One region of the Kitasatospora sp. NPDC058492 genome, then DNA from elsewhere that is predicted to be linked to it. Evidence: riboswitches for the same ligand, from Rfam matches in the RefSeq annotation. Region 1 holds a riboswitch; the other holds the start of a gene.
The links. Region 1 has a riboswitch for magnesium ahead of ACFWPI_RS35300 (NRAMP family divalent metal transporter). Riboswitches for the same ligand answer to the same signal wherever they lie in the genome.

Region 1 (8,111 bases):
ATCGCCGAGCTCGACCCGGTCGACATCACCAGCACCGCGAAGGACGGCAGCACCCGCACGTTGAACGGCTATCTCGCGATCCCGTACGACATCCCGCGCGGCTGCGCGGCGGGCTACATGCCCGAGATGAACGTGCTGTGCGCGATCGGCGACTACAGCACCCAGAGCGACCAGCCGATCATGAAGCACCTCAAGGTCACCGTCACCAAGGCGTAGGAGGCGTAGGGATCAGGCGCGGCGCCTACGCCGACGCCTACGTCTACTCCGACGGCTGCGGCGTCCAGCGGTGCAGGCCCTTGCGGTCGTAGTACCGGGTCATCCCGAAGCCGAAGGCCAGGGCGAGCACCACGCCGACCGCGATCATGGTCCAGCCCCGGGCCAGGCCCGCGTCCGCCCGGGCGTCGAAGAACAGGATCGCCCGGATGCCGTCGCTGAGCTGGCGCATCGGCTCGAAGACGCTGAGGAAGCGGTAGAAGCCGGGCACCGCCTGGAGCGGGATGGTCGCCCCCGAGGAGGGCAGCGCCAGCGCGATGAAGACGAACATGGACACCAGCTGCCCGATCCCGCCGAACGCCGCGTTGATCGCCTGGACCCCGAGGCCGACGGCGAGGCTGGCGCAGTAGGCGAAGACCCAGAGCAGCGCCTGGTGCGGGGCGTCCATGCCGAGGACGGTGACGGAGCAGAGCATCACCAGGGTGGTGGTGAGCAGCATGATGCCGGCCGTCATGACCATCTTCAGCAGCAGGGTCTGGGTGCGGGTGATCGGGACGGTCGGGCGCCGGGTGTGCCAGGGGCCGAGCTCGCTGTCGCTGTAGCCGAGCGCGGTGTCGACGCCGTTGTGGATGATGTTGCCGCCGATGAAGCCGGTCAGCACGGCCAGCAGGGTGTAGTAGAAGGCGCTCAGGCCGAGCCCGCTGTGGGTGCCGATCGGGTGGCCGACCCGGGTGGTGACGGCGAGCGGGTCGGCGAGCAGCAGCCGCGCGGTGGCGCTGGCGCCCGTGCCGGAGGCGGTGGGCGGCGCGGCGGCGGTCAGCTCCTTGCCGAGCGCCAGCGAGGCCTGGTGGGCGGCGGACTGGGTGATCTGGGAGGCCAGCGAGGAACCGAGGCTGCCGAGGCCGGGGTTGGTCAGCACCGTCAGGGTGGGCCGTTCGGTGGCCCGGCCGGTGGTCAGTGCCGCCACGTCGGCGGTGAACGCCTGCGGGACGAGCAGCGCGCCGTAGACCTTCCCGGTGGAGAGCTGGTCCATCGCCTCGGCCTGGTCGACCTGGCGCCAGTCGACGGTGCTGCCGGGCGTCCCGGCGACGATCTCCCGGGTGAGCCGCGCGCCCAGGCTCTCCGTCCGGCCCGGCGGCGGCGGGCCCTGATCCGCGTTCACCAGGGCGATCGGGAGCCGGTGCAGGTGCCCGGTCGGGTTGAGGATGCCGCCCATGTAGAGCAGCGAGAGCACCACGGCCAGCAGGCCGCACAGGATGCTCGGAACGAGCCACAGCTTCGCGTGGCGGGCGAGCACGAGGGCCCGCGCCTGCCGGGGACCGTCCTGGGAGCCTGCGGACGCCATGCCACCCCTCGGATTCGGGCGCAACCTGGTGCTGCTGCCGATGCGGTGGGAAGTCGTTCCGTGGCGGCTCGGCGGCAAAACCCCACGTCACCCGATCCGCCCCGCCGTGCTCCGGCCGGGGCCGCCGGGACAGGAGGTAAAGGTTCTACCAAGTACGCAAGTATCGGCCTCCGCGCGGTCTATGCTTCTGGAGGTTTGAAGAAGGCACCTCGTTCGGTGAGGCTTCTTCACGGACACAGGCCACTGATCCGACGACGTCGAGAGACGCCCAGGGTTAGGACAGATCTTCCCGACCTAAGGGTTGATCCGAAGTGGCTTCCGGCCCGACCGGGCTGGACACGCCGTGGAGTGCCAAAGCTCTGACGAGTTGGGGTGAACCGGCGGTCGCTTCGCGCGCCGGCGAACTCCTTGCCGCGTCGATCACACGCACCACGGGGTGCGTCGACCGGGAGGAGGCGAGAGACATGGATTGCAGTAGTCCGGGCCACAGTTGCCCCTGCCCCCGCTTGTCCTCGCACACTCCCGGCACGCGGTAACGACCCTCCCTGCGAACATCTCTGACGGCTCATCACCTCGACACCCGGCTTCGCCGTGCCCGAACGGGCCCGCACCGCCGGGTGGCGATGCGCCGCGCCCGTCCGCAGGGGGATCGCCGCCGTGCGCCCCCGATCGCCCCGCCTGCCCGGGGCCCACGGGAGGATCGTCATGACCACCAACACCACGCTCGACTCCAAGGTCCCCGCCCCGCGTTCAGCGGTACTGGACGACGCCCACGTCGGCGACATCAAGGGTGCGCTCGGCACCATCCGGCTCGACGACACCACCCCGCGCCACGGCCTGTCCGCAAGACTCAAGACCCTGCTGGCGATCGTCGGCCCCGGCCTGATCGTGATGGTCGGCGACAACGACGCGGGCGCCTTCTCGACGTACGGGCAGGCGGGGCAGAACTACGGCACCCAGCTGCTGTGGACGCTGCTGATGCTCATCCCAGTGCTGTACGTGAACCAGGAGATGGTGCTGCGCCTGGGCGCCGTCACCGGTGTCGGCCACGCCCGGCTCATCCTGGAGCGCTTCGGGAAGTTCTGGGGCGCGTTCAGCGTCATCGACCTGTTCCTGCTCAACGCGCTGACGCTGGTCACCGAGTTCATCGGCGTCACCCTGGCCGCCGGGTACCTGGGCCTGCCGAAGGTCGCCTCGGTGGTGCTGGCCGCCGTGATCATCATCGCCTCGGCGTTCACCGGCTCGTTCCAGCGCTTCGAACGCGTCGCCGTCACGCTGTGCGTGGGTTCGCTGCTGCTGGTGCCGATCTACTTCATGGTCCACCCGAAGACCTCGCAGATGGCACACGACTTCGTGGTGCCCAGCATGCCGGGCGGCTCGGGCCAGCTGGCGGCCGTGATGCTGGTGATCGTCTCCATCGTGGGCACCACCGTCGCCCCGTGGCAGCTGTTCTTCCAGCAGTCGTACGTCATCGACAAGCGGATCACGCCGCGGTTCATGAAGTACGAGAAGGTCGACCTGTGGATCGGGATCGCCATCGTCATCATCGGCGCCGCCGCGATGATGGGCTTCACCGCCGCGGCCTTCGCCGGCACCGACGGCTTCGGCCAGTTCTCGGATGCGGCCGCCGTCGCCAAGGGCCTTGAGGACAAGGCCGGGCACGTGGTGGGCGTGCTGTTCGCCATCGCGCTGCTGGACGCCTCGATCATCGGCGCCTTCGCCGTCTCCCTCTCCACCGCCTACGCCATCGGCGACGTGTTCGGCATCAGGCACTCGCTGCACCGGGGCGTCAAGGGCGCCAAGGGCTTCTACGCGATCTACGCCGGCCTGGTGGTCGCGGCGGCCGCGATCACGCTGCTGTCCACCGGCTACACCCAGGGCCTGATGACGCAGTTCGTCCAGGTGCTGGCCGGTGTGCTGCTGCCCTCGGCGACGGTGTTCCTGCTGCTGCTCTGCAACGACAAGGCCGTCCTGGGGCCCTGGGTCAACGGGCCCAAGACCAACGCCTTCACCTCCGCCGTGGTCGGCGTGCTGGTGATGCTGTCGCTGATCCTGACCGCCGCCGTGGTCTGGCCCGACATCAGCTCGCAGGCGATCCTGTGGATCATGGCCGGCTGCGGCGTGGCCGCCGTGCTGGTCGCCGGGTACTTCTTCACCTTCGGCCGCACCGCCACCAAGGAGGACCCCGTCGACCGCACCGGCCGCGAGGAATGGCGGATGCCCCCGCTGGAGACCCTCGGCAAGCCGGTCATGTCCACCGCCCGCAAGGTCGGCATGGGCGCCCTGCGCGCCTACCTCCTGGTCGCGATGGTGATGGTCATCATCAAGATCGTCCAGACCGCGCTCAACCACTGAGCCGCCGCCGGGGCGGCGCCCGACAGTACCGCCGCCCCGGCCCCGACCCGGAAACCTCGACCGCCCCGCACCCGGGGAAGGAAGGAAGTACGGCCATGCGCACCGCCCCTCACCACCACTGCCCGCGCGTCCGCCTCGCCCTGCACGACGGCGTCGAGAGGAACTACCGCCTCGACGACCCCGGCGTCTGCCCGCACTCCGGCACGCCCAACACCCGGGCCTGCGCGTACGAGCCGCGCGTGCACCTGGCCTACCTGCTGGCCCGCCAAGGCCACCGCCCGGACTGGCTCGCCGACTTCGCGGACCTCCCGCCGGCCGCCGCGCGCCGCCTCAGCCGCGCCGCCGCCCGCCACCGGCCGCACGGCTGACGCCCCGCCGACCGCACCACCCGCGCCCTCGCGCACCCCTCCACCCGCTGTCCTGTCACGGAGGTGACCTGCCATGTCCATCGTCGCCGCGTTCCACCACTCCCTCCCGTCCGCCGGCCGCGGCCGCCTGCGCGCCGCGCTCGCCGCCGTGGGCCGACGCCTGGCGGAGAGCCCGCTGGACAGCCCCGTCCTGCACGCCGTCACGGCCCAGGCCCCGGCACCGGCCGCCGCCTCCGCCGACCGCCCCGCCCGACTGCGGGCCAGCTGGCGGACCGTCACGGCCCCGGACGGCACCGCCCGGCTGGAAGCCTCCTGGCACCCCTGGCACCCCGCCCGCTGACCACCCGTACCGATGCGTACAGATCCGCACCGACCCCGCACCGAATCCGCACCGACCCGCCGAAGGAGCATCCGCCATGGCCGTGCGCTACCCCAGGCTCGAAGCCATCTTCTCGGACCACACCGCCGCCGCCCCGCCCCGGCGGCCGCGCCCCGCCCCGGCCCCCCGTCGACCCGGACACCGGCCTGGTGGTGGACCCCGAACAGCGCACCGTCACCGTCGACGGGCATCAACTGGCACTCCCCTACCTGGAGTTCGAGCTGCTCGCGCACCTGGTCGACAACCCGCTGCGGGTCCACTCCCGCCGCCAGCTGATGGAGACGGTCTGGGGCCGGCCGGACACCGGCGACACCCGCACCATCGCCACCCACATCGCCCGGATCCGCCGCAAGCTCGGCCCCGGCCACCGGGAGGCGATCGCCACCGTCCGCCAGATCGGCTACAAGTACGACCCCCGCCTGACCCGCGTCGCCTGACCGCCGTCCGGCCGCGCCGCCCGACTGCGCCGCCCGAGGCCCGATCGCCCGCCCCGGCGGCACCCCGCCGGCCAGCACCCCACCGAAGGAGGACACCGCCGTGACCAGAACCGCCCTGTTCCCCTGGACCAGCAGAGGGACGGCGCTGTGCGGCGTCCTGCTCCTCCTCACCCTCCAGGGGATCGCCGTCGGCGTCGCCCCGGGGCGGCTGCGGCTCTTCCTCTCCGGCGTACTCATCGGCGCCTCGGCGGCCGGACTGCTCCTCGCCCTGCTGCTCGCCCGCAGCGGGCGCGGCACCGCCCGACCCGCCGACCCCGGCGAGGACGACACCCAGTGGTTCAGCGCCCGCTCCCTGGACGGGTTCCCGATGGAGCAGGTCCGACCGCTGCTGCTGTCGCCCGGCGCCCCCGGCCTGAACCGGCTCTACACCGCCTGGGTGTTCGCCACCCACGGGCACGACCCCCAGTGGATCGCCCACCACCTCGACCTGTCCACCCCGACCGCCCGGCTGCTGGTCACCGCGGCCCGGCACCACACCGCTCCCGACAGGAGGCCGCAGTGATCACGGCCCTCGACCACGTCCAGCTCTCCGCACCCCCCGGCAGCGAGGCCCTGCTGCGGGCCTTCTACGGCGACGTCCTGCAGATGGCCGAGATCCCCAAGCCCCGGCCGCTGACCGAGGGCGGCGGCTGCTGGTTCGCCGCCGACGGCGGCCGGGTCCGGCTCTACCTCGGCATCGAGGAGCGCTTCCGCCCCAGCACCAAGGCCCACCCCGGCATCGCGGTCTCCGAGATCGACGACTTCGCCTCGCGGCTGTCCGAGCTCGGCGCGCTCGTGGTGTGGGACGAGAGCCTGCCGCCCCGGCGCCGCTTCTACACCACCGACCCCGTCGGCAACCTGTTGGAGTTCGTCGAAGCGGCCTGAGCCGGCGCGCGGGGGAACCCCGGATCCATTTGCCTACGGACGTACCGAAGGAGCAGACTGCCCGGGGCCCGCAGGACGGGCCGGGACGACACCGGACGACACCACCGGAGGAGGCGGCCATGGGCGAAGACCCTCCCAGTACGCGCCGCCGTACCGGCCGCCTCCCCCACGCCCGCCCGCGCGCCTGACGCGACGGCCCCGGGGGTGACGCGGCGTTCGTCCCGATCCCGCTGACGTCGCACGCACCTCTCCCGACCCGGGGCCCCGGGTGCGCGCCGGAGGTGCACCCCATGACCCTGCCGAAGCCGGCCCCGGGCGTCGCCCGGGGCTCCCTGCCGTCCCGGACGGCCGCCCGCCTGGCCCGGATGACCTGGGTGGACGCGCTCGTCGCGGCCGCCGTCCTGGTGCTGCTCTACCTCGCGCTGCGGGTCGGGCAGGGCACCACCGTCCGGTTCTCCACCGGCCGGAACGCGGCGGTCGACACCGACCCGGCCCGGCTGCCGTACGACGCGGCCCGCTCGCTGCTGCGGATGTTCGCCGCGCTCGCCGTGTCGGTGGTCTTCACCTTCGGCTACGCCTACGCCGCAGCCCGCAGCCGCCGGCTGGAGCGGGTCCTGATCCCGGCCCTGGACATCCTCCAGTCGGTGCCGGTGCTCGCCTTCCTGACCGTCGCGGTGACCGGCTTCCTCGCCCTGTTCCCCGGCTCCGTGCTGGGCCTGGAGTGCGCGGCGGTGTTCGCCATCTTCACCTCCCAGGCCTGGAACATGACCTTCGGCTTCTACTGCTCGCTGGTCTCGCTGCCGCCCGAACTCGACGAGCTGTCACGCTCGTTCCGCTTCACCAGGTGGATGCGGTTCTGGAAGGTCGAACTGCCCTCGGGCATGATCGGCCTGGTCTGGAACGGCATGCTGAGCTTCGGCGGCGGCTGGTTCTTCCTGGTCGCCTCCGAGGCGATCAGCGTCGACAACCAGCGCTACGCGCTGCCCGGGGTCGGCTCCTACGCGGGCGCCGCCATCGCCGCCGGCGACCTCGGCCGGGTCGGCTGGGCGATCGCCACCATGGCCGTCCTCGTGGTCGGCGTCAACCTGCTGTTCTGGCGCCCGCTCACCGCCTGGGCCGAACGCTTCAAGAACGAGCAGTCCGAGGCCACCGAGGTGCAGCGCTCCGTCGTGCTGGACCTGCTGCGCCGCTCGCACTGGCCCGGACTGCTCGGCCGGCTGCTGCGCCCGGGGTGGCGGGCGCTCTCCCGGGCCGGGCGCCTGCTGGGCACCGACGACCGCCCGCTGGCCGTCGACCCCGGGCGGCGGCGCGCCGGGGACGCCGCCTTCGCCGCCGTCGCCGGCGGCCTCGTGCTCTGGGGCCTGGTCGACCTCGGCCGCTACCTGCACGGCGCGACCGGCCTCGGCGTGTTCGGCGAACCGCTGCTGCTCGGCCTCGCCACGCTCGCCCGGGTCGTCGTCCTGGTGACCGTCGCCACCCTGGTCTGGGTGCCGGTCGGCGTGCGGATCGGCTTCTCCCCCCGGCTGACCCGGATCGCCCAGCCGCTGGTGCAGGTGCTCGCCAGCTTCCCGGCCAACTTCCTCTTCCCGCTGGTCGTCTGGCTGCTGCTGCGGACCGGGCTGTCGATCGACCTCGGCGGCGTCCTGCTGATGGCCCTCGGTGCCCAGTGGTACATCCTGTTCAACACCATCGCCGGCGCCATGGCCATCCCCACCGACCTGCGCGAGGCCATGGACGACCTCGGCGTGCGCGGCTGGCAGCGCTGGCGGCGGCTGATCATCCCCGGGATCTTCCCGGCCTACGTCACCGGCGGCCTCACCGCCTCCGGCGGCGCCTGGAACGCCTCCATCGTCTCCGAGGTCGTCACCTTCGGCGGCACCACGCTCACCGCCACCGGCCTCGGCGCGTACATCGCGCGGGCCACCGAGCGCGGCGACTACCCGCACCTGCTCGCCGGGGTGGCGGTGATGAGCCTGTACGTCGTCGCCCTCAACCGGCTGCTCTGGCGCCGCCTCTACCGCCTGGCCGAGCGCCGCTACTCGCTCTGACCCGCGCCCGCTCCCCGCCCCGGAGGTCCCCGCATGCGCTTC
Region 2 (8,111 bases), on a different contig from region 1:
TCGGGCCCATGACGGCGAGCACCTCGCCGGCCTCGACGGACAGGCTCGCCCCGCGCAGGGCGGGGGTTTCACCGAAGGACAGGGCGACGTCGCGGGCCTCGATCACGGCGGTCATGAGCGCACCGCCTCGGCCAGCGCGTCCAGGCGGGCGGTGGTGAGGTCGATCCAGCGCAGGTCGGCGTCCAGGTGGAACAGGCCGTGGTCGGCGAGCAGGGCGTCCACCAGGGCGCCGGTGCGGCGCAGTTCGGTGAGTTCGCGCATCCGGCGCAGGTGGGCGGCGCGCTGGGTGTCCAGGTACTCCTCGGCGTCACGGCCCAGCATCAGGGCCAGCACCACCTTGGTGAACAGCACGCTCTGCAGGTTGGGTTCGGGCGCGACCGGATCCCGGAGCCAGGTCTCGAACTCCGTCACCCCCGCGTCGGTGATCACGTAGCGCTTGCGTTCGGGTCCGTCGCCGGGCTCCGCCTCGCCCGCGACCACCTTGCCGTCCCGGGCCAGCCGGCCGAGGGTCGCGTACACCTGTCCGTACGGGAGGGGTTTGCCGCGGCCGAAGAGGGAGTCGTAGTCGCGCTTGAGGTCGTAGCCATGGCTCGGCTCCCGCTCCAGCAGCCCCAGCAGGGTCAAAGGAACACTCATGGGGGAGACCATACCCCACGCGTATACTCTGAGTGTATAGCTGGCGAGAATACGGCCCCTGCCTGCGGAAACCCCGTCAGAACCCGGGCGGAAACACCGTCACCCGGGTGCGGGCGGGCAGGAGGCAGCCCCACGCTCACCCCCTGCACCGCACCACGGCCCGACACCCCCACGGTCAACCGGGCCAAGCCGTCCCCTGACACGAAGGATGCGGCCGGACCCCAGCCTGCCCGCCCGCCCGGCCGCTGCCGAGGGCCGAACGTCCCGGGTGCGCGAAGGGGCGCCGGGAGGCCGCGCACCCGGGCGCGACCCGGAACGCGACCGGCGCGCGGCGGCGCCGTCCGCAGGTCCCGGTGGTACGAGCCCGCACGACTCTTGTGCGCGGGCGGCCACCGGGTGGAAATTGGGTGACGAAGCCTCACGACCTCACCACCGCGCCGCCCCAACCCCCCTGAGGAGCCGTCGACGTGTCCAGCACACCCCGCCCCGCCCGGCCCTCGTCGCGCCCGCCGCGAACCGGCCGCCGGCTGCGGCGGGCCTTCGGTGCCCGGCACGAACCGCTGGTCCGGCCCGTCGACCGGGCCCGCGCCCGCGCCTGGCTGCTGAGCGCCTTCGGGGCCCTGCTCGCCCTCGCCTTCGCCACCGGCAGCTCCCTGCTCGCCTACCACGCCACCGCACCCCAGGCCGACAGCGACCGCCTGCGCCTCCACAAGGTCGACGCCGTGGTGCTCACCCTCCCCGACCACGGCTCCGGCACGGGCACCGGCGCCGGAGGACGCTTCGGCGCCGGCTACAGCACCCGCGTCGACGCCGAGGCCTCCTGGACCTACCCCGACGGCCAGCCGCACACCGGCACCGTCCAGGCCCCCCGTACGGCCGTCACCGGCACCGTCGTCCCCGTCTGGGTCGACCCCGCCGGCGCCCTCTCCTCGCCCCCGACCAACCGCGCCACCGTCGCCGTCTCCGCCGTCTGCACCGGCGCCGGCGCCCTCCTCGCCCTCCTGGCCCTGCTCACCCTCGCCCTGCGCCTTCGCCTGCACGTCCTCGACCGCCGCGCCGACGAGGCCTGGACCCAGGGCTGGGCCCGCCTCGAACCCCTCTGGAGCGGCCGCGCCGGCCACCGCCAGGACGACTGACCCCTGTGGACGAGCGGGAACCGGCGAGCAGCGGGACGCGGCGCCAGGTCAGAGCGGGTGGGTCCAGTCCGGGGCGGGGTGGGCTCCGGCGGCCCGGTGGGTGAGGGCCGCGACGGCGACGAGGAGGGCCAGGGCGAGGGTCAGGGCGATGGGGACGTCGGCCTGGCGGATGAGGAGGGCGCCGACGAGGGCGCCGACGAACATCCAGACGGCGGAGGCCAGCCGGCGGGGGCCGGTGCGGTCGGCGGCGAGGGCCGTGATGGTCATGGTGAGCACCGTGGTGGTCAGGTCGGGGACCTTGAGGGAGCGGACCACCGCGTTCTGGCCGCCCATGGCGAAGGCCAGCAGTCCGATGAGGCCGTAGCGGGCCGGGTCGGAGGTGTAGCCGGCCACGGTGGCCAGGGCGATGCTCGCGGCGACGAACACCGTCTGGGCGACCACCGCCGTGGTCAGCAGCCGCCCGCGGTGGTCGGGCAGCCGTCGGGCGAGGTGGCCGCCGACCAGGGCGCCGAGTACGAACGCGGCGAGGGCGCTCAGCGAGGCGGTGGCGGAGAGTCCGGCGGCACCGGCCAGGGCGAAGCCGAGGAAGACCACGTTGCCGGTCATGTTGGCGACGAAGACGTGGCCGAGCCGGAGGTAGCTGACGGCGTCCACCAGTCCGGTGACGACGGTGAGCACCAGCAGCATCGGCACCAGCGGCCCGTGCCTGGGGTCGGGGGTGAACATCGGGACCTCCTGGTCGGCCTCGTGACGGTGCCTCCGTTCTACCTCCCCCGGGCCGCGCCCTAGGCGAGCGCCGGGCGGCTCGGGTCGTCGGGTTCGTCGTCGAGGTGCCAGTGCAGGTCGCGGACGCCGGGTTCGAGGGAGAGCCGGCTGACGACCTGTTCGAGGGCCGGGGCGACCTGCCCGGTGATGGCCACGGTGGCGCGCAGGCTGGTGGCGTCGCCGCTGTCGGTGCGGCGGGCGCGCAGGCCGGTGGGGGCGAGGCCGGAGGCGGACAGGGCCTGGAGCAGCAGGGCCCGGATGTGGGTCTCGGCCTTGCGCTCGCATTCCAGGTGGACGGTGGCGCGGACGGTGGAGTCGGGGTCGCTGCCGGACTGCGGGGCCCGGTCGAGCATCCGGCCGGCCGGGCGCAGGATCAGGTGGACGGCGAGGACGCCGAGCGTGCCGAGGACGGCGAATTCGAGCTTCCCGGCGGCGGCGAGCACCCCGACGGCGGCCGAACACCACAGCGTGGCGGCGGTGTTGAGGCCGCGGACGCCGGCGCCGTCGCGCAGAATGACGCCACCGCCGAGGAAGCCGATGCCGGAGACGACGTAGGAGGCGACCCGGGTGGGGCTGGCGGCGTCGCCGACGGCCTCGCTGTACAGCACGAACAGGGTGGCGCCGGCGGCGACCAGGGCGTTGGTGCGCAGGCCGGCCATCCTGGCCCGCCACTGGCGTTCGACGCCGATGAGCGCGCCGCAGGCGACCCCGGTGGCGAGCCGGACGAGGAAGTCGGCGGTGGTCAGGGTGTGCACGACGGCACCTCCTTCACTGGGAGAGCTGGGAGAGCGGGGAGAGCTGGAAGAGCAGGGAGACGGACGGACGGGTGACGGGCCGCTGCCCACCACCCGTCCGTCCGGGCTGCGGTCTGCGGCTCAGTGGTTGAGCGCGGTCTGGACGATCTTGATGATGACCATCACCATCGCGACCAGGAGGTAGGCGCGCAGGGCGCCCATGCCGACCTTGCGGGCGGTGGACATGACCGGCTTGCCGAGGGTCTCCAGCGGGGGCATCCGCCATTCCTCGCGGCCGGTGCGGTCGACGGGGTCCTCCTTGGTCCCCCGGCGGCCGAAGGTGAAGAAGTACCCGGCGACCAGGACGCCGGCCACGCCGCAGCCGGCCATGATCCACAGGATCGCCTGCGAGCTGATGTCGGGCCAGACCACGGCGGCGGTCAGGATCAGCGACAGCATCACCAGGACGCCGACCACGGCGGAGGTGAAGGCGTTGGTCTTGGGCCCGTTGACCCAGGGCCCCAGGACGGCCTTGTCGTTGCACAGCAGCAGCAGGAACACCGTCGCCGAGGGCAGCAGCACACCGGCCAGCACCTGGACGAACTGCGTCATCAGGCCCTGGGTGTAGCCGGTGGACAGCAGCGTGATCGCGGCCGCCGCGACCACCAGGCCGGCGTAGATCGCGTAGAAGCCCTTGGCGCCCTTGACGCCCCGGTGCAGCGAGTGCCTGATGCCGAACACGTCGCCGATCGCGTAGGCGGTGGACAGCGACACGGCGAAGGCGCCGATGATCGAGGCGTCCAGCAGCGCGATGGCGAACAGCACACCCACCACGTGCCCGGCCTTGTCCTCAAGGCCCTTGGCGACGGCGCCCGCATCGGAGAACTGGCCGAAGCCGTCGGTGCCGGCGAAGGCCGCGGCGGTGAAGCCCATCATCGCGGCGGCGCCGATGATGACGATGGCGATCCCGATCCACAGGTCGACCTTCTCGTACTTCATGAAACGCGGCGTGATCCGCTTGTCGATGACGTACGACTGCTGGAAGAACAGCTGCCACGGGGCGACGGTGGTGCCCACGATGGAGACGATCACCAGCATCACGGCCGCCAGCTGGCCCGAGCCGCCCGGCATGCTCGGCACCGTGAAGTCGTGTGCCATCTGCGAGGTCTTCGGGTGGACCATGAAGTAGATCGGCACCAGCAGCAGCGAACCCACGCACAGCGTGACGGCGACGCGCTCGAAACGCCGGAACGAGCCGGTGAACGCCGAGGCGATGATGATCACGGCGGCCAGCACCACCGAGGCGACCTTCGGCAGGCCCAGGTACCCGGCGGCCAGGGTGACGCCGATGAACTCGGTGACCAGCGTCAGCGCGTTCAGCAGGAACAGGTCGATGACACTGAACGCGCCCCAGAACTTGCCGAAGCGCTCCAGGATGAGCCGGGCGTGGCCGACACCGGTGACGGCGCCCAGGCGCAGCACCATCTCCTGGTTCACGTACAGCACCGGGACCAGCATCAGCAGCGTCCACAGCAGCTGCGTGCCGTAGTTCTGCCCCGCCTGCCCGTACGTCGAGAAGGCGCCCGCGTCGTTGTCGCCGACCATCACGATCAGGCCGGGGCCCACGATCGCCAGCAGGGTCTTGAGCCGCGCGGACAGGCCGTGGCGCGGGGTGGTGTCGTCGAGCCGGATGGTGCCGAGCGCACCCCTGATGTCGCCGACGTGGGCGTCGTCGAGCACGGCGGTACGGGTGGTGGTGGGGACCTTCGGGTCCAGCATCACGTTGGTCATGGCAGGGCCTCCCTGCCCCCTTCCTTGAGGGGGCGACAGGGGGCACGCAGCAGCGATCCTCCCTGCGAGCGCACGCCGCCGGACCGCACGGCGGCGCTGAGCGGCGGCGGCCGTGAGGGCATGACGGAGCGTCAGACGTCGTGCGTCGGGGCGCGGTTGAGCGCATGACGCAGCGTCAGGTGAACGAGCGCAGGGAAGGTTGTTACCGCGTGCCAGAGGTGATCGAGAGCATGCGGGGGCAGGGGCGACTATGGCCCGGACTATCGCAGTCCATGTCTCTCGCCTCCTCCCGGTCGGGGGTGCACCGTCTGTGCACCGCATCGCGACACGGCAAGGAGCGGACCGGCCCCACGGGACCGGCACACCCCAACTCGTCAGAGCTTTGGCACTCCACGGCGTGTCCAGCCCGGTCGGGCCGGAAGCCACTTGGGGTCAACCCTTAACTCGGGAAGACCTGTCCTGAACCTGGGCGTCTCTCGACGTCGTCGGGTCAGTGGCCTGTGTCCGTGAAGACGCCTCACCGAACGAGGTGCCTTGCAAACCTCGTCAAGCATAGACCCTCCCCTTCACCCGGATAGCGGCGTTTCGACCGAACTTCGACAGCTTTGTAGAAGCTTGACCAAACCCACCCCTCGACGTGCACCCCCATCCGGCATATATAGTTCACCGACATATGCAGCTCAACAGCTCACGAGGGGGAAGTGTGTCCCACAGCGATCCGACCCGATCCGCACCCGTCCTGCACCTGGCCAACGTCACCCGGGTGCACGGGCGGGGCGCCGCCGAGGTACACGCCCTGCGCGGCGTCGAACTGGCCGTCCACCCCGGCGAGTTCGTCGCCGTCATGGGCCCGTCCGGCTCCGGGAAGTCCACCCTGCTGACCCTGGCCGGCGGACTCGACACGCCCAGCGAGGGCGAGATCCTGGTCGAGGGCGTGGCCCTCGGCGGCCTCAGCCGCGGCCGGCTCGCCGACCTTCGGCGGCGCTCCATCGGGTACGTCTTCCAGGACTACAACCTGATCCCCGCCCTCACCGCCGCCGAGAACATCTCGCTCCCCCGCGAACTCGACGGAGTCTCCGGACGCACCGCCCGCCGCGAGGCGCTCGCCGCCCTGGAGGAACTCGGCATCGGGGAACTCGCCGACCGCTTCCCCGACGACATGTCCGGCGGCCAGCAGCAGCGCGTCGCCATCGCCCGCGCGCTGATCGGCGAGCGCCGGCTCGTCCTCGCCGACGAACCGACCGGCGCCCTCGACTCCGCCACCGGCGAGGCCGTGCTCGCCGTGCTGCGCGCCCGCTGCGACGCCGGGGCCGCCGCGATGATGGTCACCCACGAGGCGGCGCACGCCAGTTGGGCGGACCGGGTGGTCCACCTGAAGGACGGCGCGGTCGCCTCCGAGAGCCACGGGCGGCGCACCGGCAAGCGCCGACTGACCACCGAGCCGCTCAGTGCTCCGGCCGACGGAGCCGGGCACGCGTCCGGCGACTTCGGCCACGCGGCCGGCGGCTTCGGCGAGGTGACCCGATGAGACTCGGCGCCTGGAAGGTCGCCCTGCGCATCGCCCGCCGCGACGCGCTGCGCGCCAAGGGCCGCAGCGCCCTGATCGTCGCCATGATCGCGCTGCCCGTCCTCGGCGTCACCGGCGCCGACGTCGTCCACCGCAGCGGGCAGCTCACCCCGGCCGAACGGGTCGAACGGGTGCTGGGCGGGGCGGACGCCCTGGTCACGTCGCTCGCCCCCGGCCGGACCGTCGAGCAGGCCCCGGTCGCCGAGGACGGCGCCTTCGCGGTCCAGCCCCGCCCCGGGCAGCCGCCCACGGCCGAGCAGCAGAAGGCCGCCGGCACCGACCCCGTCGCCCTGGTCACCGGACTCCTGCCGCCGGGCAGCGTGCTCACCTCCGCCCGGCAGGGCCCGGAGACCGGCGCCACCTCCCCCGAAGGCCTGGTCCGCACCCTCACCACCGAGGCCGACCTCGCCGACCCGCTCTGGCACGGCCGGCTCGACCTGGTCGACGGCCACGCCCCGGGCGGCCCGCGCGAACTGGCCGCCACCCGGGCCTTCCTCGACAACTCCGGACTGGCCGTCGGCGGCACCACCACCTTTCCCGGCCTGGAGCGGACCACCTTCACCATCACCGGCGTCGTCGAGCACCCGGACGACCTCCGCCGGGTCGAACTCGTCGCCCAGCCGGGCGCGTTGCTGAGCCAGCTCGCCGCCGCCACGCCTCCCGGCAGCCCGGCCGCGGCAGCGCCGGAGCCCGAACGCGGCGCCTGGCTGGTCCGGCTCCCCGCCGGGGCCGCCCTCGACTGGGCCAAGGTCCAGGAGTTCAACGCCCACGGCTACACCCTCACCGCCCGCTCGGTCGCGCTCGCCCCGCCGCCGCGCGCTGCCGTCCCCTACTACCGGGACGCCTACCGCTCCTTCGGCCCCTCCGCCGACGACAACACCAAGGTCGTGGTGGCCACCGTCACCGGCATGGGCCTGCTGGAGGTCGCCCTGCTCGCCGGCCCCGCCTTCGCGGTCGGCGCCCGCCGCTCCCGCCGCCAGCTCGCGCTGCTCGGCGCCGCCGGCGGCCGGCGGACGCACGTCGGCGCGGTGGTGCTCGGCGGCGCCCTCGTCCTCGGCACGGCCGGGGCCGTGGTCGGCGTGGTCCTCGGCGGCGGCCTCGTCGCCGGGCTGCGCCCGTGGATCGAACGGGCCGGCGGCGCCCGCTTCGGGCACTTCGCCCTGCCGCCACTGGACCTGCTCGCGATCGGCGGGATCGGCCTGCTCACGGCGCTCCTCGCGGCCGCACTGCCCGCCCGGCAGGCCGCCCGCAGCAGCGTCACCGCCGGACTCACCGGCCGGGACACCGTCCAGGCCCCGAACCGCTGGGTCACCGTGCTCGGTGTGCTGCTGCTCGCCGCCGGCGCCGCCCTGGCCCTGTACGGCGCGAGCGCGGTGCAACACGGCGGCGTGCCCGTCGTCAGCACCTACGACACCCGCACGCTGACCGTGCTCGGCGGCTCCGTCATCGCCGAACTCGGCCTGCTCGCCTGCACCCCCGCAC

Region 2: another riboswitch for magnesium. It lies ahead of ACFWPI_RS05140 (NRAMP family divalent metal transporter); the one in region 1 lies ahead of ACFWPI_RS35300 (NRAMP family divalent metal transporter).

What each region holds. Positions count from the first base shown of each region.
Region 1 is NZ_JBHXMU010000082.1:15,527-23,637, reverse strand. It holds gene ACFWPI_RS35310 (FdhF/YdeP family oxidoreductase) at 1-216, shown strand, start outside; gene ACFWPI_RS35305 (YhgE/Pip domain-containing protein) at 260-1,558, opposite strand; M-box (ykoK) riboswitch at 1,760-1,937, shown strand; gene ACFWPI_RS35300 (NRAMP family divalent metal transporter) at 2,264-3,913, shown strand; gene ACFWPI_RS35295 (hypothetical protein) at 4,009-4,281, shown strand; gene ACFWPI_RS35290 (hypothetical protein) at 4,355-4,621, shown strand; gene ACFWPI_RS35285 (winged helix-turn-helix domain-containing protein) at 4,810-5,097, shown strand; gene ACFWPI_RS35280 (hypothetical protein) at 5,198-5,659, shown strand; gene ACFWPI_RS35275 (glyoxalase) at 5,656-6,021, shown strand; gene ACFWPI_RS35270 (ABC transporter permease) at 6,312-8,069, shown strand; gene ACFWPI_RS35265 (nitrate/sulfonate/bicarbonate ABC transporter ATP-binding protein) at 8,103-8,111, shown strand, end outside.
Region 2 is NZ_JBHXMU010000005.1:69,715-77,825, reverse strand. It holds gene ACFWPI_RS05165 (ABC transporter ATP-binding protein) at 1-115, opposite strand, end outside; gene ACFWPI_RS05160 (PadR family transcriptional regulator) at 112-636, opposite strand; gene ACFWPI_RS05155 (hypothetical protein) at 1,104-1,772, shown strand; gene ACFWPI_RS05150 (YoaK family protein) at 1,821-2,498, opposite strand; gene ACFWPI_RS05145 (MgtC/SapB family protein) at 2,558-3,292, opposite strand; gene ACFWPI_RS05140 (NRAMP family divalent metal transporter) at 3,413-5,062, opposite strand; M-box (ykoK) riboswitch at 5,421-5,598, opposite strand; gene ACFWPI_RS05135 (ABC transporter ATP-binding protein) at 5,736-6,590, shown strand; gene ACFWPI_RS05130 (FtsX-like permease family protein) at 6,587-8,111, shown strand, end outside.